Regions from separate parts of the Pseudoxanthomonas sp. SE1 genome, predicted to be linked through region 1. Evidence: riboswitches for the same ligand, from Rfam matches in the RefSeq annotation. Region 1 holds a riboswitch; the other holds the start of a gene.
What was found. Region 1 has a riboswitch for cobalamin ahead of metE (5-methyltetrahydropteroyltriglutamate--homocysteine S-methyltransferase). Riboswitches for the same ligand answer to the same signal wherever they lie in the genome.

Region 1 (15,649 bases):
ACTGCGCATGTGTCGGTGAAGCGCATGCGACGCACCCTGCGCGGCGCCATTGCGTGGTTACCGGGCACGTGCCCTCAAGCCTGTTCCGGCAACGGACGCCGGCAGGGTGCGCCGTGCGCCGTGGAGGCGCGCATCCGGACGTTGCCCCGCGACGTAGTACTGGACGCGGCCCCGCCCCGGGCCGCCCGGGCCATGTCCGGCATGATGGGTTATCCTCCACGCCCCCCGCAGGAATCCATGCGATGAGCCAGTCCGACGACAATCCCGGCAAGGTCACCCAGGCGCAGGCCGAGGATGCCGTGCGCGTGCTGCTCGAGTGGGCGGGCGAAGATCCCGCGCGCGAAGGCCTGCTGGACACGCCCAAGCGCGTGGCCAAGGCTTACCGCGACTGGTTCAGCGGCTACCAGATGGATCCGCGCGAGTACCTGGCGCGCACGTTCGAGGAAGTGGCGGGCTACGATGAAATGATCGTGCTGCGCGACATCGAGTTCGAGAGCCATTGCGAGCACCACATGGCGCCGATCATCGGCAAGGCGCACGTAGGTTACCTGCCGGACGGCAAGGTGGTGGGCATCAGCAAGCTGGCGCGCGTGGTGGATGTGTATGCGCGCCGCTTCCAGGTGCAGGAGAAGATGACCGCGCAGATCGCGCAGTGCATCCAGGACGTGCTGCAGCCGCGTGGCGTGGCGGTCGTGGTCGACGGCGCGCACGAATGCATGACCACGCGCGGCGTGCACAAGCGCGGCGTCAGCATGGTGACCAGCAAGATGCTGGGCACCTTCCGTGAAGATGCGCGCACCCGTGCCGAATTCCTGCGGTTCATCGAGACGGGCAACGGGCGGCGGTGAGACAAAGCAACGTTGTAGGAGCGACGTGAGTCGCGACCGGATGACGTCGGCGTCCATTCGCCTGATCTATCCCGTGATGCCCGCTTCCCTGCCATCGGAAGGTGTGCGGTCGCGACTCACGTCGCTCCTACAAAGGGCACAAGCATGACCACCTGCCCCTGCGGCACCGGACGCGATTACGCGGCCTGCTGCGGCCACTACCACGCCGGCGGTATCGCGCCGGATGCCGAAGCGCTGATGCGTTCGCGCTACAGCGCCTTCGTCATCGGTGATGGCGACTACCTGCGCGCCACCTGGCATCCCGACACCTGTCCGGCCGAGCTGGGCCTGGACGCACCCGGTGCGCCGCGCACCACGTGGCTGGGCCTGTCGGTGAAGCGGCATCGCGTCACCGGGCCGGATACCGCCGAGGTGGAGTTTGTCGCCCGCTATCGTGCCGGCGGTGGCAGCGCCGTGCGGCTGCACGAGCGCAGCCGTTTCGTCCGCCTCGACGGACGGTGGCTGTACGTGGATGGCGAGCATCTGTGATGCGGGCTTCCTTCTCCCCGCTTGCGGGGAGAGGGGAGCTGTCCCGCCGTGCTTGGCCTCAAAGAAGACGACGCGCATGTGTCCTTCTCCCCGCTTGCGGGGAGAAGGTGGCCGAAGGCCGGATGAGGGGCGCTCTTCGCGCCGACCCTTCTGCGGCGCAGCGACCGCAGGCTGATCGAACACAGGATGTCCGCGGGAAACTTCCGCTTCCCGCTACGCCTGAGTCAGGACTGTTGCTCTCCCCGCAAGCGGGGAGAGGGAGATGCCATGGAACCTCAGCCCTTCGGCTTCTCCAGGTAATCCAGTGTCACCTGCAGCAGCGCGCGCACGCCAACGTCGAGCGAGGCTTCGTCGAGCATGAACTCCGGGGAGTGGTTGCTGGGCGCGGTCACCGGGTCGGTGCCTTTCGCAGTGCTGCCGACGAAGAAGAACATCGACGGTACTTCCAGCGCGTAGAACGAGAAGTCCTCTGCGCCCATCTGCAGCGGCGGCGTGATCACGTTGTCCGCGCCGACCACGGCCTGCAGGCTGGGCGTCATGCGGGCGGTGAGCGCCGGGTCGTTGATGGTGGCGGGGTTGCCGTCGCGGTCGGGCACGTTGGCTTCCACCTTCGCGCCATGCGCGGCGGACACGTGGCTGGCGACGTTCTTCAGGTCGGCGAAGATCTTCTGCCGCATGCCTTCGTCGAAGGTGCGGATGGTACCGACCACTTCCACGTCGTCGGGGATGATGTTGTAGCGGATGCCGCCCTTGATGGCGCCGAAGCTGACCACCGCCGGTTGTCTGGAGATGTCGGTGCGACGGCTGACGATCGTCTGCGTGGTGCCGATGACATCGGCCATCGCCACGATCGGATCCACGCCGCCCCATGGCCGCGAGCCGTGCGTCTGCCGGCCGACGACCTTCAGGTTGAAGCTGTCCGACGCCGCCATCAGCGGGCCCTGGCGCACGCCGATCTGGCCGACGGGAATCGACGAGAACACGTGCAGGCCGAACATGGCGTCCGGCTTGAAGTCCTTGAACAGGCCTTCCTTCAGCATCAGCGACGCACCGCCTTCCTCGCCGGCCGGCGCGCCCTCCTCGGAAGGCTGGAACACCAGCAGCACTTCGCCGGGCAGCGTGTCCTTCATCGCCACCAGCGCCTTCGCCACGCCCAGCAGGATGCCGGTGTGGGCGTCGTGGCCGCAGGCATGCATGACGCCGACGGTTTCGCCGCGATAGGTCGCGGTGGCCTTCGATGCGAAGGGCAGGCTGTTGCGCTCGGTGACCGGCAACGCATCCATGTCCGCCCGCAACGCGATGCGCGGGCCTGGCCTGCCGCCCTTGATGACAGCGGTGACGCCGTGGTGCGCGATGCCGGTGCGCGGTTGCAGGCCGAGCTTGCGCAATTCTTCCGCGACGCGCTTGGATGTCTGCTCCTCGCGGTTGGACAGCTCCGGATGCTGGTGGAAGTGCCGGCGCCAGTCCACGACCTGCTGCTGCACGGCCTTGCCGGCGGCGGCGACTTCCGCTCGTTGCGCGGGTGCGGCGTCCTGCGCGGCGGCGGGAAGTGCGCACGCGAGAGCGAGCAGGGAAACGGCGAAAAGACGAGCTGTACGCATCGGGTCGGCTCCTGGAGGGATGCCCGATGCTAACCGCAATGGCATGCAGGAGGGGCTGACCCGACATTCTGCTGTTGAAAGCCAGTCCAGACCGGAGGCGCTCGGCAAAGCGTCGGGGCTGAAGCCCCTCCTACAACGGCAGCGCAGCTTCTAGAATGCGCGAGCGTCGCACGTGCTGGTCCCCGGGCGGACGCGCATCATCGTCCGCTGCGGAACCCCCATGCCCGATCTCGCCCTGCAGGTACTCCTGCTGCTGTTCCTCGCCGCGATGCTGGCGGGCTTCATCGACGCCATCGCCGGTGGCGGCGGCATGGTCACCATCCCGGCGATGCTGCTGGCCGGCATTCCGCCGCTGCACGTGCTGGGCACCAACAAACTGCAGTCGCTGTTCGGCTCGGCCTCGGCCAGCTGGGCCTACGCGCGGCACGGGCACGTCGACCTGAAAGGACAGCTGCCGATGGCGCTCACCGCTGCGCTGGGCGCGGTGGGTGGCGCGCTGCTGGCGACGATCATCCCGGTGGAGTGGCTGAAGCTGGCGCTGCCGTTCCTGCTGGTGGGCATCGCCATCTATTTCGGACTGAAGCCTGACATCGGCCACGTGGACCGGCACCAGCGCATGCACCCGCTCGTGTTCGGGCTGACCTTCGTGCCGGTGATCGGTTTCTACGACGGCGTGTTCGGTCCGGGCACGGGGTCGTTCCTGATGCTGGGCTTCGTGGCGCTGGCGGGGTTCGGCATCCTCAAGGCGACGGCGCATACCAAGTTCCTCAACTTCGGCTCCAACCTCGGGGCGTTCGCGGTGTTCCTCGCGTTCGGCGCGGTGCTGTGGAAGGTGGGGCTGGTGATGGGCGCGGGACAGTTCCTCGGCGCGCAGCTGGGCTCGCGCTTCGCGATGAAGCAGGGCGCCCGCATCATCAAGCCGCTGCTGGTGACGGTGTCGATCGCACTGGCGATCCGGCTGCTGGCCGACCCGCAGCATCCGTTGCGGATGTGGTTCGCGTCCTTCTGATTCTGGATTCTGTAGGAGCGACGTGAGTCGCGACCGCGGGAATCAACCCGCCTGGATGGGTCATGCCTCGCATGATGGACGCGTGCCTGGCGTTGCAGGGCGTGCGGTCGCGACTCACGTCGCTCCTACATCTGCATCAGGCAACGGCCTAGCGGAACACCACCGTGCGATGGCCGTTGAGCAGGATGCGGTGCTCCACGTGGCGGCGCACGGCGCGGGCGAGCACCAGCGATTCGATGTCGCTGCCCATGCGGACCAGTTCCTTCGGCGTCATCGCGTGGTCCACGCGCGCGACGTCCTGTTCGATGATCGGGCCTTCGTCGAGGTCGCGGGTCACGTAATGGGCGGTGGCGCCGATGATCTTGACCCCGCGCTGGTGCGCCTGGTGGTACGGCCGGGCGCCCTTGAAGCTGGGCAGGAAGCTGTGGTGGATATTGATGGCGCGGCCGGCCAGTGCATCGCACAGCGTGGGCGAGAGGATCTGCATGTAGCGGGCCAGCACGACCAGGTCGATCCGCTCGCGTTCGACCAGGTCGATGATGCGCTGCTCCTGCTCATCCCGATGCGCCGCGGAGACCGGCAGGTGGTGGAACGCCACGCCGTAGGATTGCGCCAGTGCCGCGAAGTCGTCGTGGTTGGACGCGACGCAGGCGATCTCAACCGGCAGCTGCCGGCTGTGCACGCGGAACAGAAGGTCGTTGAGGCAATGCCCCTGCTTGCTCACCAGCACCATCAGCCGTGCCTTGCGGCGGGCGTCGTGGATCTGCCACTCCATCGCGAACGCGTCGGCCAGCGGCGCGAAGCGCGTACGCAGGGCGTCGGCGGTGATGGCCTCCGGCAGGTCGAAATGCACGCGCAGGAAGAAGCGGCCGGATTCGTCGTCGCCGAACTGCTGCGCGTCCAGGATGTTGCAGCCCGCGTCGAACAGCAGGCCGGTGACGCGATAGACGATGCCGGTGGTGTCCGGGCAGGAGAGCGTGAGGATGTGGTCGCGGCGCATGAGCGGCTGGCTTACTCGCAACGGACCGCGGTGATGCGGTTGTCGGCGTCGATGTAGACGCGCAGACGGTCGTCGCGCGTGTCGTGCTTCACGACCGTCTTCGGGCCGATGGGGTTGACCAGCCCGGCACCGCTCTCGCGCGACAGGCGCTTGAGCGTGGCCTCGTCCGCAGGTTGACCCGTCGCCCAGCCGAGGGCGGCATCGCTGCAACGGCCGCTGCCGGCCACCTGCGGTCCCGGTGTGCTGACGCAGGAAGACAGCGCGAAGACGGCGCCTGTCAGCAGGCAGGCCTGGAAAGACGAACGGCGCAACAGGCGAGGGAATGTCATGGCAGCATCTCCGGGGCGGGGGAGGATCGCTGTTTAACACACTCGCTGGCATAAAGGGCGAGCCCGCCGCCGCTGTCGACTGCCGCCATCCCACGCCCACGGAGATCGTCATGGATCGTCGCTTCGTCCTGCCGCTTGCCCTTGCCGCATCGCTGTTGCCCGCCTTTGCCTCCGGCCCCGCCGCCGCCTGTACCCGACTGGTCTATCTGGGGGCGGACAGCGACGTCATCACCGCCCGTTCGATGGACTGGAAGAACGACGTGGCGACGAACCTGTGGATCTTCCCGCGCGGCATGCAGCGCAGCGGGCAGGCCGGGCCCAACTCGATCACGTGGACGTCGAAGTACGGCAGCGTGATCGCCACCGGCTACGAGGTCTCCACCACCGACGGCATGAACGAGGCCGGGCTGATGGCCAACGTGCTGTGGCTGGTGGAATCCGAGTACCCGGCTTACGACGGACGCGGCCCGGGCCTGAGCATCGCCGCGTGGGCGCAGTACGCACTGGACAACTACGGCAGCGTGAAGGAAGCCGTCGAGGCGCTGCGCGAGGAGCCCTTCACCCTGGTGACCGACAAGGTGCCCGGCGAGGACCGGCTGGCCACGCTGCACCTGTCCCTGTCGGACGCCAGCGGCGACAGCGCCATCATCGAGTACATCGACGGCAAGCAGGTGATCCACCACGGCCGCCAGTACCAGGTGATGACGAACTCGCCGGTGTTCGAGCAACAGCTGGCGCTGAACGCGTACTGGAAGCAGATCGGCGGCACGGTGATGCTGCCGGGCACCAACCGCGCCGCGGACCGCTTCGCGCGCGCGTCGTTCTATGTCAACGTGATCCCGAAGAGCGAGGACCCGGTGAAGGCGCTGGCCAGTGTCTTCAGCGTGATCCGCAACGCATCGGTGCCGTTCGGCATCAACACGCCGGAGGAGCCGAATATTTCGTCCACGCGCTGGCGCACGGTGGCCGACCACAAGCGCAAGCTGTACTTCTTCGAATCCGCATTGACGCCGAACACCTTCTGGGTGGACCTGAAGGAAGTGGATTTCTCGAAAGACACCGGCAAGGTGCTGCGGCTCGACCTGGGCCCGGACCAGCGCAATGTGTTCGCCGGCAACGCGGTGAAGGACTTCAGGCCGGCGGAGCCGTTCGAGTTCCTGGGCCTGTAGTCACAGGTCAAACGCCAGCAGGTCGTGACCGGTGGCGGCGCGCACCACGCGTCGGTACAGCACGTTGCCGCTGCCGCCGTTGGTCAGCGCCACCAGCGCGCGCTGGCCACGGGCGTCACCGAGCGCGAAGTTCTTGAAGATCCCGCCGTTGCTGCCGGAGTGGTAGAACACCGTGCCGCGCGGCGTGGCCTCCAGGTTCCAGCCCAGGCCCTTGTCCGTCCAGCGGCCGGGCACGTCGATCTGCTTCGTCAGCATCGCGGTCCGTGTCGCCTCGGCGATCTGCCATGGTTCGCGTTGCGTACGCACCATCAGCGCCATGAAGCGCGCGTAGTCCTGCGGTGTCGTGCGCAGGCTAGCCGCGGCATTGGCCAGGATATCGCCGGGCCAGTTCACCAGCCCCTTGGGCGTGATCGCCTGCACGTCCGGCAGCGCACGCTCGGCGTCCTCGTAGCGCCACGCGGACAGCGGCTTGCCCCGGCGGTCGGCGACGGTCTGCGCGGCGTTCCAGGTGTCGCGCAGCATCTGCGGCGGCATGCCGGGTGCCTCGTCCTCGACGGCACGATGGCCGTAGACGGAACGCGCGGCGAGATCCTTGCTCCACGTGTAGCTGCTATCGCGCATGCCGGCCGGGCCGAACAGCAGGCGCTGCATCGATTCGTCCAGGCTCTCGCCAGTGATCTGCTCGACCACCAGTTGCAGCCAGAAGATCGCTTCACCGGAGTAATCGATGCGCGTGCCCGGCTTCACCGCCGGCACCAATGTTTCGTTCGCCGGATCCTTGCGCCAGTTCGGCAGTCCGGTGGAATGGCGCAGCACGTCGCGCGCGGTGACCAGATCCACCCACGGATGGTCGGCCAGGTAATCCATCCGCCGGTAACGCACCAGCGGCGCGTCGAGATCGATCACGCCCTGATCCGCCAGTTGCAGCACCGCGTAGGCGAACACCGGTTTGCTGAGCGAGGCGTCCTCGAACAGCGTGTCGTCCGCCACCGGTGTCCGCGTCTCCGCGTTCGCCATGCCGAGGTTGCGCGACCACACTACGTCGCCCCGTTCCACCACGGCCATGCCGATCGCCGGCACGCGCAACGCCTGCATCAGGCGCGGCAGGTCGGCGAGGAATGCGTCGGGGGGAATCCAGTTGGCGGCGTCGTCGCAGGCGGTGGCATGGCTGACCACAGGCCAGGCGCAGGCCGCCAGTGGAATCGTGGCCAGAGAGGCCAGCCAGCGGCGGCGATCGGGCGAAGCGGGCGGAGTTTCGATAGGCATTGCAGGCGGGCGTCCACGAAGCACTTGATTCACGAGGACGAACGAACGCATGAAACCCCGACTCCGCGTTGCGTGGCCGCGCCGCTTCAGACACTCATGAGCATGTCGAGCAGAGGAATCCGCCACTCTTCCACCGGCGCACGCTTCAGCCGGCACGCAAGCGCAACAGCGGGCTGTTCCGCGGAAGAGCTCAGCATGGCCGTGAAGACATGGTCCTCATAGGGAATCGAGAGGTGTGGGGCCACCCAGACGGCGCGTGTTCCGCCTTCGTATGCCTCCTGTACCTGGACGCGTTCCATCCCCGACAGCTCGAGCGTCCTTCCGCTCGCGGAAGACGTCAGTCGGGGCTGGATCGGCACACGCCCATCCCTCCCCGTGAGCGACAAGCGCAGGTAGTAAGGCGATCCGCGCTCGTTCGGGCGGTCGTCGTAGCCTCCGACCAGTTCCACGCGGGCAAGTCGCTCCTCGGGCGCGCAATCGCTGACGTAGTCGTGATGCCGGGCGTGTGACAGCAGGAAGAGGCTCACCACCCATGTGATCCCAAGCAGTGCGGCCACCGCCAGAAGAAGCCACTTCAGTTTGTCTGCCGTGCTCATCGCCGGACTCTAGCGGAATGTCGCGGGTGCAGGATCGCGCCGCTTGACGTCCCGCCCGCCGCCCGCGTAACGTTCGCATCGCCAAGGTTTACATCTCTTCATCCCAATGAAGCGATGGAATTGAAAGGGAAGCCGGTGCGGTCTGTTCCATGGGCCTATTCCGGCGCTGCCCCGCAGCGGTATTTGGAAACGAACCTCGCCAACAGCACTGGTCCTCGCGGACCGGGAAGCGGCGGGAAGTAGGCCAGCGCGCCACGCGCCCGTCCAAGAGCCCGAAGACCTGCCCTGGCCGGAAGACACGACCGTCTTCCGCCTGACCTGGAGCTTCCGAGGGGAGGTGGCCGGAGCCCGTGTCCGCGCGCGCCTGCCCGGATGCGTCCTCCTGCGCCCGACTTCGGCACTCCGGCTCGCCCGCGGGGGCGAAGGTCGCTGGCGTGGCGGGCTCCGGTCCGGCGCGCGGTTCCTTCGTTCCTCATCCGCCACCGCATGAGGACACGCACCATGACCACCGTTACCACGCTCGGCTTCCCGCGCATCGGCGCGAAGCGCGAACTGAAATCCGCCCTGGAAAACTACTGGCGCGGCGACACCAGCGCCGCCGACCTGCAACAGACCGCACGCGACCTGCGCCACCGCCACTGGCAGCTGCAGCGCGATGCCGGCGCCGATGTCGTGCCGTGCAACGACTTCTCGCTGTACGACCAGGTGCTGGACACCGCGTTCCTGTTCGACGCCATCCCCGACGCCTACCGCGCGCTGGCCGATGCCGATCCGCTGGCGGGCTACTTCGCGCTGGCGCGTGGCGTGCAGAAGGACGGCACCGATCTGCGCGCGCTGGAGATGACCAAGTGGTTCGACACCAACTACCACTACCTCGTGCCGGAACTGCACGCCGGCCAGACCTTCCGCCTGCGCGGCGACAAGCCGCTGTCGGAATATCGTGAAGCCGTCGCCGCAGGCCACGCCGCACGGCCGGTGCTGCTGGGCCCGGTGAGCTTCCTGCTGCTTTCAAAATGTGTGGATGGCAGCGACCGCCTCGCGCTGCTGGATCGCCTGCTGCCGGTCTACGCCGAGCTGCTGGCGAAGCTGCATGACGCGGGCGCGGACTGGGTGCAGATCGACGAGCCCTGCCTGGTGCTGGACCTGGACGACGCCACGCGCGACGCATACCTGAAGGCCTATGCGACGTTGGCGAAGAACGGGCGGCCTGCATTGTTGCTGGCCACCTACTTCGGCCGCCTGGGCGACAACCTGCTGTTGGCCTGCGCATTGCCGGTGGATGGCCTGCATGTCGACCTGGTGCGCGGCAAGGAACAACTCGACGACGTGCTGAAGCATCTTCCGAAAGGCCGCGTGCTGTCGGCCGGCCTGGTGGACGGACGCAACATCTGGCGCACGAACCTGGACAACGCGCTGATCCTGGCCAGGTACGCGCTCGGTCACGTCGGCGATAACGCGCTGTGGCTGTCGCCGTCGTGCTCGCTGCTGCATGTGCCGGTCGATCTGGCGGGCGAAAAGGCGCTGCCTTCCGACCTGAAGTCGTGGCTGGCCTTCGCGCGCCAGAAAGTGGAGGAACTGCGCCTGCTGGCCGATGCGCTGCGCGATCCGCGCGCGGCGGAGCCGGGCTTGGCCATCGCCCGCGACCGCATCGCATCGCGCCGGCAATCCGCACGCGTGCATCGTCCGGAGGTGGCCGCGCGCCTGGCCTCTGCGGAGGCCACCGACACCCACCGGGACTCGCCCTATCCGCAGCGCCGCGCCGCACAGGCGGCGCTGCTCGGCTTGCCCGGTTTCCCGACCACCACCATCGGCTCGTTCCCGCAGACCCACGAAGTGCGCGAGGCACGCGCACGGAACAGGAGCGGCAAGCTGGCGGATGCGGACTACGACGCCTTCCTGCGCGAGGAAACCGAACGCTGCGTGCGTTTCCAGGAGGACGTCGGCCTCGACGTGCTGGTGCATGGCGAGTTCGAACGCAACGACATGGTGGAGTACTTCGGCGAACAGCTGGATGGCTTCGCCTTCACGAAGAATGGCTGGGTGCAGAGCTACGGCTCACGCTGCGTGAAGCCACCGGTGATCTATGGCGATGTCTCGCGTCCGGCGCCGATGACGGTGCGCTGGTCGCAGTACGCGCAGTCGCTGACCGACCGGCCGATGAAGGGCATGCTGACCGGGCCGGTGACGGTGCTGCAGTGGTCGTTCGTGCGCGACGACCAGACGCGCGCGCAGACCTGCCGGCAGATCGCGCTGGCGCTGCGGGATGAGGTGCTGGACCTGGAAGCCGCCGGCATCCGCGTCATCCAGATTGACGAGCCCGCGCTGCGCGAAGGCCTGCCGTTGCGGCGCGCCGATTGGCACGGGTACCTGGCATGGGCCGTGGAGTGCTTCCGCATCACGGCGGCGGGCGTCGCCGACGACACCCAGGTGCATACGCACATGTGCTACTCCGAGTTCAACGACATCATGCAGGCCGTGGCCGCGATGGATGCCGACGTCATCTCCATCGAGACCTCGCGCTCGCGCATGGAACTGCTGGACGCGTTCGTGAAGTTCCGCTATCCCAACGAAATCGGCCCGGGCGTGTACGACATCCATTCCCCGCGGATTCCCACCGGCGGCGAGATGGTCGACCTGCTGCAGAAGGCGCGTGCCGTGCTGGCACCGGAGCAGATCTGGGTCAATCCCGATTGCGGCCTGAAGACGCGCGGCTGGCCGGAGGTCCGCACGGCGCTGGAGCGGATGGTGGAAGCGGCCCGCGCACTGCGAGGCGATCAGGCGCGGGCAGCCTGATCACGGGATCGTCGCCGTGGTGGCGGGCCGGGGCCCGCCCTACGTGGTGGCCGGCAAGGGTGGTGCCTGCGTCGGCCGGCCCAGCGGATCCAGGGCGATCATCACGAAGTGGCCGCGCGTGCACAGCTTGCGTTCGCCGGTCAGCAGGTTCTCGGTGATGACTTCCACGTCGACGTTCATCGAGCTGCGGCCGACCTTCACTACGCGCGCGACCACTTCCACCAGGTCGCCCTTGTGGATGGGCTGGTTGAAGTCCACCTGTTCCGAGCGCGCGGTGACCACCGTGGTGCGTGCGTATCGGGAAGCGGCGATGAAGGCCGACATGTCCATCCATGCCAATGCCTGGCCGCCGAACAGCGTGCCCAGATGGTTGGTGTGGTCGGGGAAGACCATGTGCAGCAGGCGCGCTTCGGTGGGGCGCGCTTCGGCGTTGGCCAGTTCAGTCATGGTGGTGCTCCGGTTCGCATGCTCCCGGCGGCAGCATAGCGCGCCGGATGTTGTGCCGGTGTAGGAGCGACGTGAGTCGCGACCGCAAGAACGAATGGCCCGGATGCCCGATGGATTCGCGATGGCGCTGGGTCTGTCGCCGACATTCCCGGGACGGTGCGGCGCCATGGGGCTTTCATTGCGCGGTCGCGACTCACGTCGCTCCTACAAAACGCCAACGCTAGAACGCGTGGTCGAAGCCGACTTCGCCCTGCACGCCCAGCTGGTAGGCGGACACGCGGCGCTCGAAGAAGTTGGTCAGCTCCTGCACGTCCTGCAACTCCATGAAGGGCAGCGGGTTGCGCACGTCGTAGCGCTTGGGCATGCCGAGCTTGGCGAAGTGCTGGTCCGCGCAGTGCTGCAGGTACTGGCGCATGTCGCGCGTCGAGATGCCTGCGACACCACCGGACAGCACATCCTCGGCGAACTGCACCTCGCACTCGATGGCTTCCTCCAGCATGTCGTAGACCTTCTGCTGCATGCGGTCGTCGAACAGGTCTGGTTCCTCCTCGCGCACGGTGCGCACGCACTCGAAGGCGAACTCCATGTGGCAGCTCTCGTCGCGGAACACCCAGTTGGTGCCGCTGGCCAGGCCCGGCAGCAGGCCGCGCGAGCGGAAGTAGTACACGTAGGCGAACGCGGCGAAGAAGAACAGGCCTTCTATGCACGCGGCGAAGCAGATCTGGTTGAGCAGGAACTGCCGGCGCTGGTCGCGGGTCTCGATCCGCTTCATGTCCTGGATGGAATCGATCCACTTGAAGCAGAAGTCGGCTTTCTTCTTGATCGCCGGGATGTTCTCTACCGCCGCGAACGCCTTGAAGCGCTCCGACGGGTCGGGCAGGTAGTTGTCCAGCAGGGTCAGGTAGAACTGCACGTGCAGCGCTTCCTCGTAGAGCTGCCTTGACAGGTACATGCGCGCTTCGGGCGCATTGAGGTGCTGGTACAGGTTCAGCACCAGGTTGTTCGACACGATGGAATCGCCGGTGGCGAAGAACGCGACCAGCCGGTGGATCAGGTGGCGGTCGGCCGGGGTCATCTTCGAATGCAGGTCGGTGATGTCGATCTGGAAGTTGATCTCTTCCACCGTCCACGTGTTCTTGATGGCATCGCGGTACATGTCATAGAACTGCGGGTAGCGCATCGGGCGCAGGGTCAGTTCGAAACCGGGATCTAGCAGCATCTGCTTGGGGTGTGCGGACATGGTGCGGTGTTCTCGTGGTTCTCCTTCTCCCCTCGGGAGAAGGTGCCCGTAGGGCGGATGAGGGTGCGGCGAAGGCAACGACGGTCAGGCATCCTGATGTCGCCGTACCCTCACCCCAACCCCTCTCCCGGTGGGAGAGGGGCTCGATTCGAAAGGTGGCGCCTCCATGCGCCGGGAACCTCCATGTTCCTGTTCCAAGGTGGTCGGTCACGGCCGACGCAGGGGGAGCGGATTACTGACAGGCTTCGCACGCTTCCGGGTTCTCCAGCGAGCAGGCGATGGCTTCGGTCGGCGTGTACTCGCGCTTGGGCTCGGTGGCCGCGACGCTGCTGACCGTGGTCTTGGCGATGCGGGTGGCCGGGCGCGAGCGCAGGTAGTAGGTGGTCTTGATGCCCTGCTTCCACGCGTACATGTACATGGACGACATCGCGCCGATGTTCGGGCTTTCCATGAACAGGTTCAGCGAGGCCGACTGGTCGATGAAGGCGCCGCGGCCGGCAGCCATGTCGATCAGCGAACGCATCGGGATCTCCCAGGCCGTGCGGTAGATCTGCTGCAGCGTGTCCGGCACCTGCGCCAGGCCCTGCACCGAGCCTTCGGACAGCTTGATCGCGTCGCGGGTCTCTGCCGTCCACAGGCCCAGCTTCTTCAGCTCGTCCACCAGGTAGCGGTTGACCTGCAGGAAGTCGCCCGACAGCGTCTCGCGCTTGAACAGGTTGGACACCTGCGGCTCCACGCACTCGTAGCAGCCGGCGATCGAGGCGATGGTCGCGGTCGGCGCGATGGCGATCAGCAGCGAGTTGCGCAGGCCGTGTTCCTTGATGCGCGCGCGCAGGGCGTCCCAGCGCTCGGCGTTCTCGGGCACCACGTTCCACGCATCGAACTGCAGTTCACCGTTCGCCGCACGGGTGTCGGCGAAGGACGGATGGCGGCCGCGCTCCTGCGCCAGTTCCACCGAGGTCTCCAGCGCGTGGAAGTAGATGGTCTCGGCGATCTTCGCCGACAGCGCACGTGCTTCGGCGCTGTCGAACGGCAGGCGCAGTTTGAAGAACACGTCCTGCAGGCCCATGCAGCCCAGGCCCACGGGGCGCCAGCGCAGGTTGCCGCGGCGCGCGGTTTCGATGGGATAGAAGTTCAGGTCGATCACGCGGTCCAGCTGGCGCACGGCCAGGCGGACGGTTTCGGCCAGCTTGTCGAAATCGAAATACCCATCCTCGTCGAAGTGGCGGGCGAGGTTGATCGAGCCCAAGTTGCACACCGCCGTCTCCTCGGCCGAGGTGACCTCGAGGATCTCGGTGCACAGGTTCGACAGGTGGATGACGTTGCCGGCGCGCAGCGTCTGGTTGCTGGCCGCGTTGCACTTGTCCTTGAACGTCATCCAGCCGTTGCCGGTCTCGGCCAGCGTCCGCATCATGCGGCCGTACAACTTGCGGGCAGAGAGGGTCTTCATCGCCTTGCCCTGCGTCTCGGCCTGCGTATACGCCAGCTCGAACGCGGCGCCGTACAGGTCGGTCAGCTCCGGCACCACGCGCGGATCGAACAGCGACCATTCCTGGTCGGCCTCCACCCGCTTCATGAAGAGGTCCGGCACCCAGTTGGCCAGGTTGAGGTTGTGCGCACGGCGGGCTTCGTCGCCGGTGTTATCGCGCAGTTCAAGGAAGTCCTCGATGTCGGCATGCCAGGTTTCCAGGTACACGCAGGCCGCGCCCTTGCGCTTGCCGCCCTGGTTGACCGCGGCCACCGAGGAATCCAGTGTCTTCAGCCACGGCACGATGCCGTTGCTGTGGCCGTTGGTCGACTTGATCAGCGAGCCGCGCGAACGCACGCGCGTGTAGCTCACGCCGATGCCGCCGCTGAACTTGCTCAGCTGCGCGATGTCGCCGTACTTGGCGTAGATGGATTCCAGCGTGTCCTGCGGCGAATCCAGCAGGAAGCATGAGGATAGTTGCTCGTGGGTGGTGCCGCTGTTGAACAGCGTCGGCGAGCTGGGCAGGTAGTCCAGGTTGCCCATGCGGCGGTACAGCGCCAGCGCTTCGGGCACGTCCTCGCTCAGCGCGCAGGCGATGCGCAGGAAGAACTGCTGCGGCGTTTCGATCACCTTGCGCGTGTGCGGATGCCGCAGCAGGTAACGGTCGTACAGCGTGCGCAGGCCGAAGTAGTCGAAGTGCAGGTCGAGCGAGGCGTCCAGCGCATCGTTGAGCTTGCGCGCATTGGTCTGCACGAAGTTCAGCAGGCGGTCGTTGATCAGGCCTACCTCGTGGCCGCGGGTGACCGACTGCGAGAACGCATGGATTTCCTGGCCGGTGACTTCCTTGGTGATGTAGCCGGCCAGCAGGCGCGCGGCCAGGCGGCTGTATTCGGGCTCCTCGCCGGTCAGCAGCGCGGCGGTGCGGATGGACAGTTCGTCCAGTTCGCGCGTGCTGGCGCCGTCGTACAGGCCGGAGATGGTGCGGGTGGCCACGCGCATCGGGTCGATGGCGTGCAGGCCTTCGCAGTTGCGCTGCACCGCGCGCACGATCTTGTTGAGATCCACCGGCTCGCGGCCGCCATTGCGCTTGGTCACGCTCATCGCGGTGGCGGTGGGCGGCGGGGTCAGCGAAAAGGCGTCCTTCTGGGACGGGGTGGTGCCGGCGTCGGCGACGGCGCTGTCGATCTGGGTCACGGGATTCCTCCATGCGTAATGCACGCGGCGGCCCGTCCCTCGCGGGGTCGCGGAAGGCCGGATGGGGAATCACAGTGGGGAAGCGGCGTCGCAGGGGCCGAGATCGCGCAGACGGACTGCGGACGCCCTGCTTCGCCAGCCATCTCCCCCCGGAGAATCCG
Region 2 (15,649 bases), 500 kb from region 1:
GGCCGCGGGCTGGTGATGGCCACGCACAGCGCCGCTGCGCAGGCGGCGATGGCGCAGACCTGGCGCGTGCATGGCGGAAGGTTGCACGCAACCGCCGGAGTCGCCGGATGAGCACTCGCCACGACACGCCCCCGATGCGCCTGCGCGACGTGGCGCTGCGCCATCGCAAACGGATCGTGCTCGCCGTGGCGCTGCTGTTGCTGACGCTCCTCGCGGGCACCGCACTACTGGGCCTGTCCGGACACTTCCTCACTGCTGCGGCGCTGGCGGGCAGTACCGCGCTCGGTTTCAACTTCTTCGGTCCGTCGGCCGGCATCCGCGCGCTGACCTTCGTGCGCATCCTGTCGCGCTACGCAGAGAAGCTGCTCGGCCACGACGCGACGCTGCGGCTGGCACGCGACCTGCGGGTGTGGTTTTTCCGGCGCGCATTGCCGCTGGCGCCATTGGGGCTTGGCAGGTTCCGCGTCGGCGAACTGATGGCGCGTCTGATGGCGGACATCGATGCCATCGACGGTCTTCTGGTACGCGCCATCGGTCCACTGCTCGCGGTGCTGTCGCTGTGCGTGCTCGCGACCTCGGTGGCCCTGGTCGTGCTGCCCCTGGCCGGCACCGTGCTGCTGGTTGCGCTGGCATTGCTCGCGGCGCTGGTGCCGTGGCTGGCGGCGCGCAGCGTCGCCGCGCTCGAAAGCGAGCGCGCAGAAGCCCGCATGCACCTGCGCGCCACCGTGCAGGAAGGGATCGAAGGCCAGCAGGACCTGACCGCGATGGATGCGACGGCAGCGTGGCTTGCTGCGCTGGACGCACGCAGCCGCGATGTTGCGCGCTGGGAGGACCGACGCAAGCAGCGACTCGCGCTGGCCACGCTCGCCCATGCGCTGGTCACGGCGCTCACGCTGCCTGCGATGCTGTGGGTGCTGCTGGAGGCCGTGCACGTGGAGCGCATCGGCGCCGCAGCGGCGGGCGGCCTGTTCTTCATGACCGTCGCCGTGCTCGAAGCCTGTGCCGCCATCGGACCGGCATGGCAGGCCTGGCGCGCGGCGATCGTCGCCGCGCAACGGTTGCAGGAGGTGGTCGATCCTCCTGCCGCGGAATGCGACGCCACCGTTACACGGTCGCCGGCAGGACGGGGCGCGCTGGAACTGCAGGACGTCGCGTTCGCATGGGCTGGCACGACGCGGCGCGTACTCGATGGCGCCAGCCTGCATGTCGCACCCGGCGAGCGCGTGCTGGTGGCGGGCGACAGCGGCGAAGGCAAGTCGTCGCTGCTGGCGCTCGTCCTCGGATTGCGTACGCCGCAGCAAGGACGGGTGAGCTTCGCTGGCGACGATCTGCGCACACTGGACCCTGCGCTCTGGCACACCCGCATCGCCTGGCTGCCGCAGGATGCGCCGGTCTTCTCGGGCAGCGTGCGCGAAAACCTGCACCTCGGCGATCCCGATGCGGACGACGCGCGCCTGTGGCAGGCACTGGCGCAGGTGAAGCTGGACGCCCGGTTCCGCGATGCCGGCGACGGTCTGGATACCTGGGTAGGCGAGAACGGCGCGACGTTGTCAGCGGGCCAGGCGCGCCGGCTTGCACTGGCACGCGCCCTGCTGCGCGATGCGCCGTTGCTGCTGCTGGACGAGCCCACCGAAGGCCTGGACCAGGACACCGCCGATGCCCTGATGCGCGACATCGCGACCGCCAGCGAAGGACGCAGCGTGCTGATCATCAGCCATGCGACGTTGCCCGAGGGCGTGGTGGATACGCGTTACCGGCTGCGCGACGGAACCTTGGCCAAGGAACGGGATTCGCGAGCAGAATCCGGCGGTATCTGACACGGAAGGCAGTGAGAATGTGAGTTGTACGATCGCTCGAAACGGACTAGCTTCCCGGCAATGTCGTTTCGTGTACGGCGTCTTGCTTCGGAGGCAGGGCTGGTCCATGGAATGCTGGCTGCGATGCAGCCAGGGAGATGACGACTGTCGCGGGACAGCATGTACCGGAACCCCACTCCGGTGATGCGACACGGAAGGCAAGATGCCGAACGGTGATGAAGTGAGAACGGATTTCTTCCAACGCGTACTCGGACTCTGCGCGGCACTGCTGCTGACCGCCTGCCTGCAGTCCCCGCCGCCAACCTCGCAGTCGTTCATGGACCTGGAGCAGTCGTTCCCCGGCGATCCCAAGTCGCAGGCTCTTGCGGTAGCGGCCGAGCGCGGCGATGCCCGCGAAATCCGTCGACTGATGAAGGATGAAGGCATTGACCCGGACACGCTCTTCAGCCCCGAGGGCCTGCCGCTGCTGGCCTGGCCGATCCTCACCAACAACCCGGCCGGACTGAAGGCGATGCTGGAGAACGGCGCCGATCCCAATGCCGCCCAGCTGCACCCCCTGCAGCACACGACACGATTCAAGGGCCGCACACGAAACAACGCCATGGTCTGGGCCGCCAGGGCCGATGATCCGATCTACCTCCGGCTGCTGCTGGATCGTGGCGGAGATCCGGATACCCGCAACAGCAATGGCGAAACGCTTCTCCTGCAAGCCCGACTGATGGGCAACCAATGGGAGAACGTGAAGCTGCTGGTCGAGCGCGGGGCGGATGTGAACGCGAGGAGCCAAGGGATAGCTTTCGTAACCGAGTATGCCGGCTTGGGTGGGTTCATGCAGGCGCACTGGCTGCTGGAGCATGGGGCGATCCCGGACAAACACACCATCGAAGCGATTTTCTGGCGTCCTACCAAGCTTGAAGACCCGGAGTGGCAACGCCGCTGCCAGCAATGGCTGCTCCAGCGCGGCTACCAACGTCCCCCCATGCCCGACAGCTACCGCCGAATGCGCGAGGCCTTCGGCTTCCCGACCGACGAGAAGGACATCCCGTTGTTATGACACAGGAGCGGCATCATGCGGATTGGAATGAATGCCTCAATGCGGCTGTTGATCACCGGCCTGCGAACGACGACGGCACGACGTGGATGGCCGACGCGGCGATGACCGCATGGATGGCCAGATGCCGAAGGATGATGCGATGAGAACGGATTTCTTCCAACACGCATTCGGACTCTGCGCGGCACTGCTCCTGACCGCTTGCTTGCAGGCTCCGCCGCCGACCTCGCAGTCGTTCCTGGACCTGGAGCAGTCGTTCCCCGGCAATCCCAAGGCGCAGGCTCTTGCAGTAGCGGCCGAGCGGGGCGATGCCCGCGAAGTCCGTCGGCTGATGAAGGAGGAAGGCGTCGACCCGGACACCATCTTCAGCCCCGAGGGCCTGCCGCTGCTGGCCTGGCCGATCCTCACCGGCAACCCGGCCGGACTGAAGGCGATGCTGGAGAACGGGGCCGATCCCAATGCACGTGTCCAGACGCCCACGATCGTGCGCTACAAGGATGGGAGCGTCGGCACCTACTACAAGAACAATGCCATGGTCTGGGCCGCTAGGGCCGATGACCCGATCTATCTCCGACTGCTGCTGGATCATGGCGGTGACCCTGATACGCGTAACAGCAACGACGAGACGCTCCTGGTGCAAGCCCGCCTGATGAGCAACCAGTGGGAGAACGTGAAGCTGCTGGTCGAGCGCGGGGCGGATGTGAACGCGAGAAGCCAACAACGCGCCTTCGTCAATGAATACGCATCGCTGGGTGGCTTCATGCAGACGCATTGGCTGCTGGAACATGGCGCCAAGCCCGACCGCTTCACGCTGGACCATGTGTTTTGGCATCCGGGCGATCCCAAAAATCCCCAGTGGCAACGCCGCTGCCAACAATGGCTGCTGAAGCAGGGTCATCATCGCGTCCCGATGCCCGAACACTACCGCCGGATGCGGGAGGCCTTCGGATTCCCGACGGACGAGAAGGACATCCCGTTGCTATGACACGCATGGACGACAAGAACTGGGATGCTTGCCGTGATGAGGCCGTCGACCGCCGGCATGCGAAACGCGACAGCATGGCGCGCAACGCCGACGCGATGATGACCGCAGGGAAGGCCAGATACCGAAGGATGATGCAATGAGAACGGATGTCCTCCAACGCGCACTCGGACTCTGCGCGGCACTGCTGCTGACCGCCTGCCTGCAGTCCCCGCCGCCGACCTCTAACTCGTTCCTGGACCTGGAGCAGTCGTTCCCCGGCGATCCCAAGGCGCAGGCTCTTGCGGTAGCGGCCGAGCGGGGCGATGCCCGCGAAGTCCGTCGGCTGATGAAGGAGGAAGGCGTCGACCCGGACACCATCTTCAGCCCCGAGGGCCTGCCGCTGCTGGCCTGGCCGATCCTCACCGGCAACCCGGCCGGGCTGAAGGCGATGCTGGAGAACGGCGCGAATCCGAACGTGGCGAAACCCTATCCATTGCCGCCCGACAGAACGCCGAGGAACAACGACAACGCGATGGTCTGGGCCGCCAAGGCCGATGATCCGATCTATCTCCAATTGCTGTTGGATCATGGCGGCGATCCGGATACCCGCAATGTCAACAACGAAACGCTGCTAAAGCAGGCTCGATTGATGGGCAACCAGTGGGAGAACGTGAAGCTGCTGGTAGAGCGCGGGGCGGATGTGAACGCCAAGAGTCAAGGCATGACACTTGTGGAGATGTATGCCGGGCTGGGCGGCTTCATGCACACCCACTGGTTGCTGGAGCACGGGGCACGCCCGGAGCAGTACACCCTCGAATCCATCTTCTGGCACCCGGGCAACCCCGATGATCCGGCTTGGCAACGCCGTTGCCAGCAATGGCTGCTCCAGCGCGGCTACCAACGCCCCCCCATGCCCGACAGCTACCGCCGGATGCGCGAGGCCTTCGGCTTCCCGACCGACGAGAAGGACATCCCGTTGTTATGACACAGGAGCAGCACCATGCGGACTGAAGCGGAAATCCTGACCCAGCGGCAGCTGGTCGCCGACCTGCGGGCAAGCGGCCAGCCCGATGCGCACGCACAGGCAGACGCGTTGCAGGCGCGCCAGTACGATGAACAGATGGGTCTGGTGAGCGAGGACGTGTACGCGGCCGCCCACGGCGGGGGCGAGCCTCCGGCGGGCTGGGTGCGGGGGAGCGAGAACCTCGATCTGCTGCGGCAGCACATGCCCAAGTTGGTTGGCATGAGTAATGAGCAGATCAGGGAAATGCTTCGACCCGAACGATCAGGCTTCCGGGCCGAGATCTACCTGCCCGACCCCGTGGTACTCGGCCCCGGCTACAAGCCCACGGTCGTGTTCAAGGGTTCGAATGGCGACGTGCTGCAGGCGGATGGTTCCCGCCGGGAGACAGGCCCGGAGGATTTCGGCGCCAACAATTTCCCGCAGGCCATCGGCTTGAAGACGGATTACTACGACCGTGCGATGGACCTGGCCAACATGCTCAAGAAGTATGGCGTGTCCGTCGACTACGCCGGCCATTCCCTCGGCGGCGGTCTCGCCTCGGCAGCGGTCGCGGTCAGCGGCGAGCGCGGCACCACCTTCAATGCCGCCGGCCTGCATCCGGACACCGCACGCCGCTTCCAGCAGGAGAATCCCGATGTGCGCCTGTACGACCCCCAGGCTCGCATCACCGCGTACCAGGTGCGTGGCGAGGTGCTGACCGATGGCCTGCAGAACAACGTCGAGCGCATGGACGTGGCCCAGCGGCGCGTACTGGGCGCGGTACTGAAGGAGACGGCGGACCTGGTGCAGGACGTGCCGCAACTGAAGCAGACGCTCACGCGGCAGTTGCAGTCGACGGACATGCCCGTCCACGCCCGCGAGTCGGTGGCCCGCTTTGTCGACACGCTCGCCGACGGCGACGCCGACCGCATGTTGCGCGAACTGCCGCTGGCGACCGGCCAGGTGCGCACGCTGGACGCCCGCTCCTGGCAGGACGGCCGGATCGTGCAGCGGCCGGCGGAAATGCCGCTGGACCAGGTGCTGGCCCTCGCGGGACCGGCCTTGCGCGCGGTCCGCGACGTGCAGGCCGGCGCGCACCTGGGCCATGAGGCCGGGGAGATCGTGCAGGGAGCCGGCGGCCTCGCGCAGCGCACGCTGGACGCCAGCGGCAATGCGGTGCGCGCGGGCGGCGCGCACGCCTCCGAGGCCATGTCCGCCGCCGGCGAGGGCATCGCGTGGGCGTCCTGCACCACCGGCGACGCCCTGGCCGAGGCTTCCGCGAAAGCCCGCCTTGCGGCGGGCGCGGTGGAAGCCCGGGCCGATGAACTGAAAGCGGACATCGCCACGACCGCCACCGCGGCCGAGGGCGTGTTCTGGCAGGGCGTGGCCAATCTGGCGCCGCACGGCAGCGCGCTGGAGCGCTTCGCTGACGTTCGTGTGGATCAGACCATCGCCGACAACGTGCAGGCCCGCGATGCGGCGGAAGCCAACGCGCGTGCGGCGAGACAGGAGGCGGTCCGCGACGCGGCCGCCCTCCGGGCGGCGGCCGAGGATGTCTGCCAGCTGATGGAAACGGTGCATGTCACTGTCGATCGCACCCAGCGGAACATGATCGAGGGCGCCACCGCGCAGGTGGATGACGCGCTGGATTCAGCGGGGCGCCACGCAAAAGCCATCACCGATCATGCGCCGGCGACCGGTGCCGTGCTGGGTGGCACGGTGGCGACCCATGCCAGCCTGAATCCGATCGTGAATCCCGCGGCGGCACCGGATCTCGCCGAACTGGCACGGACGTTACCGCAACTCTCCGAGCACGCGTCCGCCGCCGCGGTCGAGGCCACGGAACGGCACCTGATGGCCTCCACGGTCCTGCCGAGCCTGAAGGCAGACACCGACGCGATGGAACGCGAATCCCGGCAGTGGCTGGAGACCCACAAGCTGGCCCCGCAAACCCGCCGGGATCCGTTCGACAACCCGCATCTCAACCAGGCGTATGCCGCGCTGATGGCAGGGGACGGGGAACGGCTTGACCGTATCGCGCTCGACTTTGCGAAATCAGAGGAAGGGCAACGCCTCTTGCAAGGGAGCGATGCGCTGCACAGGCAGACGCCGGCGATGGCCTTGCCGGACCTCCACGAGCAGCGGGCCCACGCGGCGCAGGAGATGGCCATCAGCCGATGATGGCGAACGACGGTGTTTCAGGGAGGATGCATGGAGAACGGGGAGTCGGTATCGGCACGCACGGCGCTGGAGAATGCCGCCAAGGCGACCTTGGCGCTGCTGTCGGAGGTCTCGCAGCGTGAAGCGCGCAGGGAAGCGTCGCTCGACCAGCAGCTCCAATCGCTGAGGCAGGAGGTCGGCCAGTTCCGCCGGGACGTCGCCTCCATCGTCGACGGGGCAGGCGCCAGGATCGCCAGCGACGCAAAGGATGCGCTGTCTCCGGCGGCCATCGAGTACGACCACGCCGTATCGGCCACCGCGAGGCAGCTGAAGCAGACGGGCGGCCTGATGTGGATGTGGCTGGGTGGCGCGACGGTACTGCTGGGATTGGTGTTGATGGCGTGCTGGGCCGTGCTGGGGTACTACCGTCGGGAGCTGGCCGCGGTGCAGGAAGAACTGGAGCGCTACGAGGACGCCGCGCCCGTCGTCCGGGCGTTCTATGCCTCCGATGCCGTGGTCTGCGGCGGCCGCATCTGCTCGAACGAGGATCCCAAGGGGCAACACGTGGGCGAGAAGCGCCAGTATCGCCAGGCGAGGCCGCGCCCTTGAGCCCCAGGCGCCTAGGCGCTGGACGTGCGATCAGCGCCGGATGTTCGCGTGCCAGGCTGACCTGGCAACGAAACCTCAGGCCCGCGCTTCGGCCAATGCGTCCAGGCGCTTGCGGTCGAGCAGCCGCACGTGGTGCGGGTCGTCGGTGGCGATGCTGCCTTCCTGGCGCAGGCGGGTGAAGCTGCGGCTGACGGTTTCCACGGTCAGGCCCAGGTAGTCGGCGATATCCGTGCGCGTCATCGGCAGGATCACCTCGGTGTCGTCCTGACCCTGGCGACGGCGACGCTGCGCCATGTCGACGAGGAACCCGGACAGCCGCTCCATCGGATTGAGCCGTGCGAGCGCCATCAGGTTGCCGCGGGTGGCGTCCAGCTCCACGCAGGCCCGCTCCAGCAGCTCGCGCTCCAGTTCCGGATGGTCATGGCACAGGCTGCGCATGTCGGCCATCGAGAACTCGCACAGCGTGCTGTCGGTGATCGCTTCGATCGTGTGCTTGTAGTGGGAAGTGCCCGAGAAGCCGATGAAATCACCCGGCATCAGGAAGCCGGCCACCAACCGGCGACCGTCAGGCAGCAGCCGGATGCGGCGCAGGGCGCCCTTGGTCACGGTGAACACGCCGCGCCTCGGCTCACCCTCGCGAACCAGCGCCTCGCCCGCCTTCAGCCGCGCATCGTCCGCCAGCGCTTCCATGGCATGGGCCTTCTCCACCGGCAAGGCTGCGCAGAAGGCCAGGTGACGGACCAGGCAGCCGCTGCAACCGCGCGCGGCCTGGCACAGCACGCTCTCGACGAGCGCGCCGGCGACCGGAGCGTCGTTCTGGCGGAGGATGCGAAGGCTCATGGCGGTGGCTGCGAGGGGCTTCGGGGCCATGATACGCCCGCAAGCCACTGATTTCCGGACTGCGACAATTGGTCGCAGACCGGGGTTTCAGCGCCCGTTCCCCCATTCAGGCCCGGATTCGGTTACAGTGCGCGCCGCTTGCCTGCGGCCGTTCGTTTCCCCGATGGTCCGCCGGCGCAGGGAATTCCCCGCGAATTCCCGCGCCCGCCCCGCTCCGACTTCTTTCGTTGCGCAAGCTCGGTAGTGCCGCTTTGGCGCCTCCGCACCCCTTCTCGCAGCGCGGTTTCAGGGAACGCTTCGAGTCACGGCCTCACCGCATTCCGCGCGTTCCACGTTGCCGCACTTCGCTGTGCCGGCGTTGCGTGCGTGTCCGGCCGGCCGGCTTTGGAGCTTCGACAATGACGTTTGAAACCTTGGGCCTGGCGCCCGCCCTGCTGCGCGCGCTGGACGAACAGGGCTACACCCAGCCCACCCCCATCCAGGAACAGGCCATCCCGCTGGCCCTGGCCGGCCATGACCTGCTGGCCGGCGCCCAGACCGGCACCGGCAAGACCGCTGCGTTCGGCCTGCCGCTGATCCAGTACCTGGCCACCACCCCGCAGGAAGTCGCCACCCGCGGCCCGCGCAAGCCGCGCGCGCTGGTGCTGACCCCCACCCGCGAACTGGCCGTGCAGGTGCATGACAGCCTGCGTGGCTACGGCAAGTACCTGCGCATCCCCAGCACCACCATCTACGGCGGCGTCGGCATGGGCAACCAGCTGGACGCGCTGCGCCGCGGCGTGGACATGGTGATCGCCTGTCCGGGCCGCCTGATCGACCACCTCGAGCGCCGCAGCGTGGACCTGTCGGGCATCGAGATCCTGGTGCTGGACGAAGCCGACCGCATGCTTGACATGGGTTTCCTGCCCTCGATCAAGCGCATCCTGGCCAAGCTGCCCAAGCAGAATCGCCAGACCATGCTGTTCTCCGCCACCTTCGCCGAACCGATCCGCGAGCTGGCCATGGAGTTCATGCGCGATCCCAAGCAGATCCAGGTCACGCCCAAGAACACCGTGGCCGAGACCATCACCCACCGCGTCCACCCGGTCGATGGCAGCCGCAAGCGCGACCTGCTGCTACACCTGCTGGCCAAGGACAGCCGCCTGCAGACGCTGGTGTTCGCCCGTACCAAGCACGGCAGCGACAAGCTGGCGATGTTCCTGGACAAGAGCGGCATCAAGACCGCGGCGATCCATGGCAACAAGTCGCAGGGTGCCCGCCAGCGCGCGCTCAGCGACTTCAAGGCCGGCCGCATCAACGTGCTGGTGGCGACCGACATCGCCGCGCGCGGCATCGACATCGACCAGCTGCCGCAGGTGATCAACTTCGACCTGCCGATGGTGGCCGAGGACTACGTGCACCGCATTGGCCGCACGGGCCGCAACGGCTCGACGGGCGAAGCGATCTCGCTGGTCGCGCAGGATGAAGCCAAGTACCTGCGCGCCATCGTGCGCATGCTGGGCCGCGACGTGGACCTGCGCGACGTGCCGGGCTTCGAACCGCAGACACCGATCCGCTGGGGCAACAGCGCGCCGGGCAAGGCTGAGCAACCCGCCGGCGAACGCACCCCGCGCCGCAACGGCCCGCAGAAGCACGCGCGTCGTCCGCACAGCGAGGCCCCGCGCCACGCCCACGCCGGCCCGAAGAAGCACGGAAGCGGTCCGCGTCGCGAAGGCGACCGCCGCCCCGGTGGTGCGCGTCCCAGCCAGGCACGCCCTGCCCGTTGAGTCGTTCGTGCGGCGCCCTCACCGGCGCCGCACGTCTGTTGCCACGCCCTCTAGAATCGCCGCATGGACATCTTCAAGGTCTTCACCGTGGAAGCCGCGCACCGGCTGCCGCACGTGCCGGACGGGCACAAGTGCGCACGCCTGCACGGTCATTCGTTCCGCATCGAACTGCATCTCTCCGGCCCGGTCGACCCGCAGGCCGGCTGGGTGATGGACTTCGCCGATGTGAAGGCCGCCTTCAAGCCGATCTACGACCGGCTCGACCATCACTACCTCAACGACATCCCCGGCCTGGACAACCCGACCAGCGAGCAGCTCGCGAAGTGGATCTGGGACCAGACCAAACCGGTACTGCCGCTGCTGAGCGCCATCGTGGTGCATGAAACCTGCACGTCCGGGTGTCGGTATACCGGCCCCTGAGGCATGAAACCGGTTTCATACCACCGCATACAAGCGTTTGATTTTTAACGGCTCCTGACCGTTCGTCGGATTTCCATACGCCACTTATTGCACTGCAACATGGATGTGTCTATGCTGCGTCGCAACAGATGGGAATCCCCTTTCAGGAGCACGCCATGACCACGCAATTCAACGAAAGCTTCAGCCAGTTCACGCACCAGTTCGCCGCCGCTGCCTCGCGCGCCAACCGTCTGGCCCTGGAAAGCGCCGAGACCGTGTTCGGCGTGCAGCTGAAGACCTTCGAAAAGAACATCGACGCCACCACCGCCTTCTTCGGCGAGCTGGCTGAAACCCGCGACCTCGAAGGCTACAAGACCCTGTGGCCGAAGGGCATGCAGGTGGCCAAGGACAACGCCGAGCGCGTCGTCGCCGCCAGCCAGGAAGTGTTCGGCCTGGGCCTGAAGACCGGTGAGGCCTTCGGCCAGCTGGTGAAGACCCAGTTCGAGACCGCGACCGACAACGTCCAGGCCTCCGTGGCCAAGGCGACCAAGGCCGCCAAGGGCAAGTAAGACCCGCCCGCTCCACCGTTCGTTTATTGCGCGGCTCCCCCTCCCTCCGCGCAGCCAACCCGGCAGCCCCCACGCTGCCGGGTTTTTTATTGCCTGCGCACCCAAGCTTTCTCGTGGAGGGCCTTCAGGCCCGATGCTTTTCCGGTATCACCTGTCGGGCCTGAAGGCCCTCCTACAGGGAAATCGCGATGTGCCAGCTGAGCTGCCTGGCGTCGATGTCCGGCGCATGCGGCAACCTCCCCCAGCACGGCACGGGCATGCGCACGGACAGCAGGGCGAAGTTCTCGTCCCGGCGCTCCATCTCCGGATCGACCTCGTTGGCGATCCAGCCGACCAGGCGCGCACCGTCGTCCTGGATCGCGCGCGCGCTGAGCCGCGCATGGTTGATGCAGCCCAACCGCATGCCCACCACCAGCAGCACCGGCAGGCGCAGTTCCTGGACAAGGTGCCGCTGATCGAGCGTCGCCGTCAGCGGCGCGGCCCAGCCACCCACGCCTTCCACCAGCACCAGATCAGCCAGCGGATGCAGGCGGTCGAACGCTGAAACCAGCACGCCCAGCTGGACGTCGACGCCCGCATCGCGGGCTGCGATCTCCGGCGCCAGCGGCGCAGGCAGGGCGTAGGGATTGAGGTCGTCGTACGGCGGCAGGGGATCGCTCGCCGCCTGCAGGGCCAGTGCATCGTCGTTGCGCCAGCCGGCCGCCGTTGAGGTACAGCCGCTGGCGACCGGTTTCATGCCGACCGCGCGCAACCCGCGCGCACGGAACGCATGTAGCAAGGCCGCGCTGGCGACGGTCTTGCCGACGCCGGTATCGGTACCGGTGACGAACAGCCGATCCAATGCGCGGTCCATCAAGGTCCCGCCGCCACACTGCCATCGCCCAGTCCTGACGCCGGCGCATTCGGGTAATCCACGTTCATGCCGGCGATCATATCCGGCCCTCCCTGGACCCGCAGAGTAGAATCGTCCCCATGTCATTCGCCTCGCAAACGCTCACCGGCAGCAAGCCGGAACAATACGCACAGCTCGCCGCGCAGGCCCGTGCCCTGCTGGCCGGCGAACCCGACCGGATCGCCAATGCCGCCAACCTGTCGGCACTGCTCTACCACGCGCTGCCGGACTTCAACTGGGCCGGCTTCTATTTCTTCGATGGCCGGGAATTGGTCGTTGGCCCGTTCCAAGGCTTACCAGCCTGCGTGCGGATCCCGTTGGACAAGGGGGTCTGCGGAGCCGCCGCACGCACCCGCCAGACCCAGCGCGTGGACGATGTGGAGGCTTTCCCGGGCCACATCGCCTGCGATTCGGCTTCACGCTCGGAGTTGGTGGTACCGCTGGTGAAAGGGGACGAACTGGTCGGCGTGCTCGACCTGGACAGCCCACGCCTGGCGCGCTTCGATGCCGACGACCAGGCGGGCATGGAACGCATCGCCGCCATCTTCGTGGATTCGCTGACATGACAGGCACCAAGCTGCGCAACATCGGCCCCAAGTCCGCCGCCTGGCTGCGCCAGGTCGGCCTGCGTACGCAGGAGGATCTGGAATCGGTAGGCGCGGTGGAAGCCTTCATCCGGGTCAAGCGCGCGGGGTTCCGCCCCAGCCTCAACCTGCTCTACGCGCTGGAAGGCGCGCTGCTCGACTGCCACTGGCAGCAGCTGCCCGAGGACCGCCGTAGCGCACTGCTGGTGGCCTACGATGCCGCCGCCGCGCTGCTGCCGCCCCCGCGCGGCCGCCCCGCCGCCGGCCCGGTGACAACCACGCACACCGAGCGCGAAGAAGACACGGGCCCATCGCTGAACCTGTTCGACTCTCCGGGCAGCGACGACTGATTCCTGTAGGAGGGGCTTCAGCCCCGACGCTTTTCAGCAACGCCGTCGGGGTCGGGTCGAAAAGCATCGGGGCTGAAGCCCCTCCCACACCTCTGCGGACAGGAACGCTTGGGCTTCCCGTATACTGCGCGCGCTTTCAGGTGACCCGCGGCGTCCGCGTCCGGGTTGAAACGGGAAGCCGGTGAACCGCGCAGGCGGCATTCCGGCGCTGCCCCCGCAACGGTAGGCGAAGACAACCTCGGCATCGGCCACTGTGCGTCCAACGCATGGGAAGGCGCCTTGGCAGCGTGCATCGCGCACGCCTTCGCAAGCCCGGAGACCGGCCTGGAAGTCCACTGGTTGCGATGCGGAGGGCGTCGCGGCGTGCCGCGCCGCTGCCTGTCTGCCGCGCTGTCCGCAACGCTCCCTTCCCCGTCGCAACTCCACGCCGAAGAATGCGCGCGGGGCGCGCGATGGAGTTGAATCCGATGTACAGCCGTTTCCCCCTTTCCCACCTGGCCCTCGCGGTCGCGCTGGCACTGCCGTTCACGGTGCACGCGCAGGACCGCGACACGACCGACCTCGACGAAGTCGTGGTATCCGGCACCCGTACCGCTGTCGCGGTCGAGGACAGCCTGGTCCCCGCGCAGGTGATCAGCCGCGAAGCGATCCAGCGCAGCCAGGCCCGTTCGTTGTCCGAACTGCTGCAAGGCCGCGCCGGCATTTCGCTGGGCAACCAGGGCGGCGCCGGCAAGATCACCACGCTCAACCTGCGCGGCACCGAATCGGACCATGTGCTGGTGCTGATCGATGGCGTCCGCATGGGCTCGGCGACCGCCGGCCTGCCGGCGCTGCAGGATCTGCCGATCGACCAGATCGATCGCGTCGAGATCGTGCGCGGCCCGCGTTCGAGCCTGTACGGCTCGGAAGCCATCGGCGGCGTGATCCAGGTGTTCACCCGTCGGAACACGGGCAAGGTGCGCCCGAACTTCCGCATCGGCGTTGCCAGCGACAGCACCCGTGAAGCCAGTGCCGGCATCGGCGGGGGCAATGCGCGCGGCTGGTACGGCGCCGACGTGGCGTATGCGCGGACGGATGGCTTCAACGCCTGCCGTGGACGCGGTCCGGATCCGGGCATTCCGTTCGACTTCGGCGCCGGGTGCTTCACCGACGAACCCGACCGTGATGGCTACCGCAATACGTCGGCCAACCTGCGCGGCGGCTACACCTTCACCGATACGCTGACGATGGAAGCCAACGCGCTGCGCGCCGAGGGCAAGAGCGAATTCGACGGCAGCTTCACCAATCGATCCGAAACCGTGCAGCAGGTGATCGGCGCCAAGCTGCGCTATGCGCCCAGCGAGAAGACGAGCCTGCAGCTGAGCCTGGGCCGCAACGACGACAAGTCCGACGACTTCAACGACGATGTGCAGTCCGGCTATTTCGAGACGCGCCGCTACGTGGCGTCGCTGCAGGGCGATTTCACGGTGGCCGCCAACCAGCTGCTGACCACCGGCATCGACTGGCAGGACGACGAGGTGGAAAGCGCCACCGACTTCGACATCACCCAGCGCGACAACCTGGCCGGCTTCGTCGAGTACCAGGGCCGCTTCGGCGCACACCAGCTGCAGGCCAGCGTCCGCAACGACGACAACGAGCAGTTCGGCAACCACACTACCGGCAGCCTGGGCTACGGCTTCGGCTTCGGCAACGGCCTGAAGCTGACCGCCAGCCTGGCCACCGGCTTCAAGGCGCCGAGCTTCAACGACCTGTACTACCCGTTCTTCGGCAACCCCGACCTGAAGCCCGAAGAATCCGAGAGCATCAACCTCGGCATCGCGCAGTACGTGGACGGTTGGAGCTGGACGTTCAACGTGTACCAGAACGAAGTCGACCAGTTGATCTCCTACGACGCGGCGATCTTCCTGCCGAACAACATCGACGAAGCACGCATCCGCGGCGCGGAGTTCACTGTCGACTTCACGCTGGGCGGCTTCGACATCGCCACCCAGCTGAGCCACACCGATCCGCGCAATCGTTCCACCGGCGCCAACCATGACAACCTGCTGGCGCGCCGCCCGCGCGACACCGCGCGCATCGACGTGGACCGTGCGTTCGGCGCATTCCGCACCGGCGTGACGTTCAACGCTGCGGGCGAGCGCTACGACAACCTGGCCAACACCGACCGCCTGGGCGGCTACAGCACGCTGGACCTGCGGCTGGAGTACGCGATCGCCCCGGCGTGGACACTGCAGGCGAAGGTGGGCAACGTGTTCGACCGCGAATACGAAACCATCGCCTGGTACAACCAGGCCGGCCGCACCTACGGCCTCAGCCTGCGCTACCAGCCGACGGAATGACACGACGGAGCACGCGACAGAAGAAAGCCCGGCATCGCCGGGCTTTCTTTATCTGATCACCCCGTCGCCCGCTCCGCTTCGTCGAACAACCCCGGCTGGGTCGCCACCTCGTCCCGGTCGCGGAAGCCGGACAGGCCCACGCCCACCAACCGGTAACGCGTGGCCGCCGGCAGGTCCACGCGCTCGCGCAGCGCGAGTGCGATGCCGACGAAATCCTGCGCCGTCACCGGAGGCGACTCCGGCGTGAAACTTCGGGTGAGGAGGCGGAACTGCGAGGTCTTCAGCTTCAGCACGACGGTGCGGCCC

Region 2: it holds a riboswitch for cobalamin, as region 1 does, so the genes downstream of both, btuB (TonB-dependent vitamin B12 receptor) here and metE (5-methyltetrahydropteroyltriglutamate--homocysteine S-methyltransferase) in region 1, are expected to answer to the same signal.

The regions. Positions count from the first base shown of each region.
Region 1 covers NZ_CP113783.1:79,167-94,815, forward strand. Annotated here, with positions in the region: gene folE (GTP cyclohydrolase I FolE) at 243-848, shown strand; gene OY559_RS00400 (YchJ family protein) at 993-1,376, shown strand; gene OY559_RS00405 (M20 family metallopeptidase) at 1,652-2,977, opposite strand; gene OY559_RS00410 (TSUP family transporter) at 3,198-3,986, shown strand; gene purU (formyltetrahydrofolate deformylase) at 4,135-4,986, opposite strand; gene OY559_RS00420 (hypothetical protein) at 4,998-5,315, opposite strand; gene OY559_RS00425 (linear amide C-N hydrolase) at 5,426-6,484, shown strand; gene OY559_RS00430 (serine hydrolase domain-containing protein) at 6,485-7,750, opposite strand; gene OY559_RS00435 (hypothetical protein) at 7,837-8,346, opposite strand; cobalamin riboswitch at 8,414-8,649, shown strand; gene metE (5-methyltetrahydropteroyltriglutamate--homocysteine S-methyltransferase) at 8,848-11,139, shown strand; gene OY559_RS00445 (acyl-CoA thioesterase) at 11,179-11,586, opposite strand; gene OY559_RS00450 (ribonucleotide-diphosphate reductase subunit beta) at 11,807-12,826, opposite strand; gene OY559_RS00455 (ribonucleoside-diphosphate reductase subunit alpha) at 13,059-15,395, opposite strand.
Region 2 covers NZ_CP113783.1:3,812,081-3,827,729, forward strand. Annotated here, with positions in the region: gene cydD (thiol reductant ABC exporter subunit CydD) at 1-111, shown strand, start outside; gene cydC (thiol reductant ABC exporter subunit CydC) at 108-1,817, shown strand; gene OY559_RS17950 (ankyrin repeat domain-containing protein) at 2,020-2,871, shown strand; gene OY559_RS17955 (ankyrin repeat domain-containing protein) at 2,981-3,853, shown strand; gene OY559_RS17960 (hypothetical protein) at 3,859-3,993, shown strand; gene OY559_RS17965 (ankyrin repeat domain-containing protein) at 3,990-4,817, shown strand; gene OY559_RS17970 (Tle-like phospholipase domain-containing protein) at 4,926-7,016, shown strand; gene OY559_RS17975 (hypothetical protein) at 7,047-7,604, shown strand; gene OY559_RS17980 (Crp/Fnr family transcriptional regulator) at 7,680-8,444, opposite strand; partial or broken gene OY559_RS17985 (DEAD/DEAH box helicase) at 8,843-10,138, shown strand; gene queD (6-carboxytetrahydropterin synthase QueD) at 10,274-10,630, shown strand; gene OY559_RS17995 (TIGR01841 family phasin) at 10,786-11,178, shown strand; gene bioD (dethiobiotin synthase) at 11,351-12,031, opposite strand; gene OY559_RS18005 (free L-methionine (R)-S-oxide reductase MsrC) at 12,151-12,636, shown strand; gene OY559_RS18010 (TfoX/Sxy family protein) at 12,633-13,004, shown strand; cobalamin riboswitch at 13,126-13,347, shown strand; gene btuB (TonB-dependent vitamin B12 receptor) at 13,472-15,343, shown strand; gene dinB (DNA polymerase IV) at 15,400-15,649, opposite strand, start outside.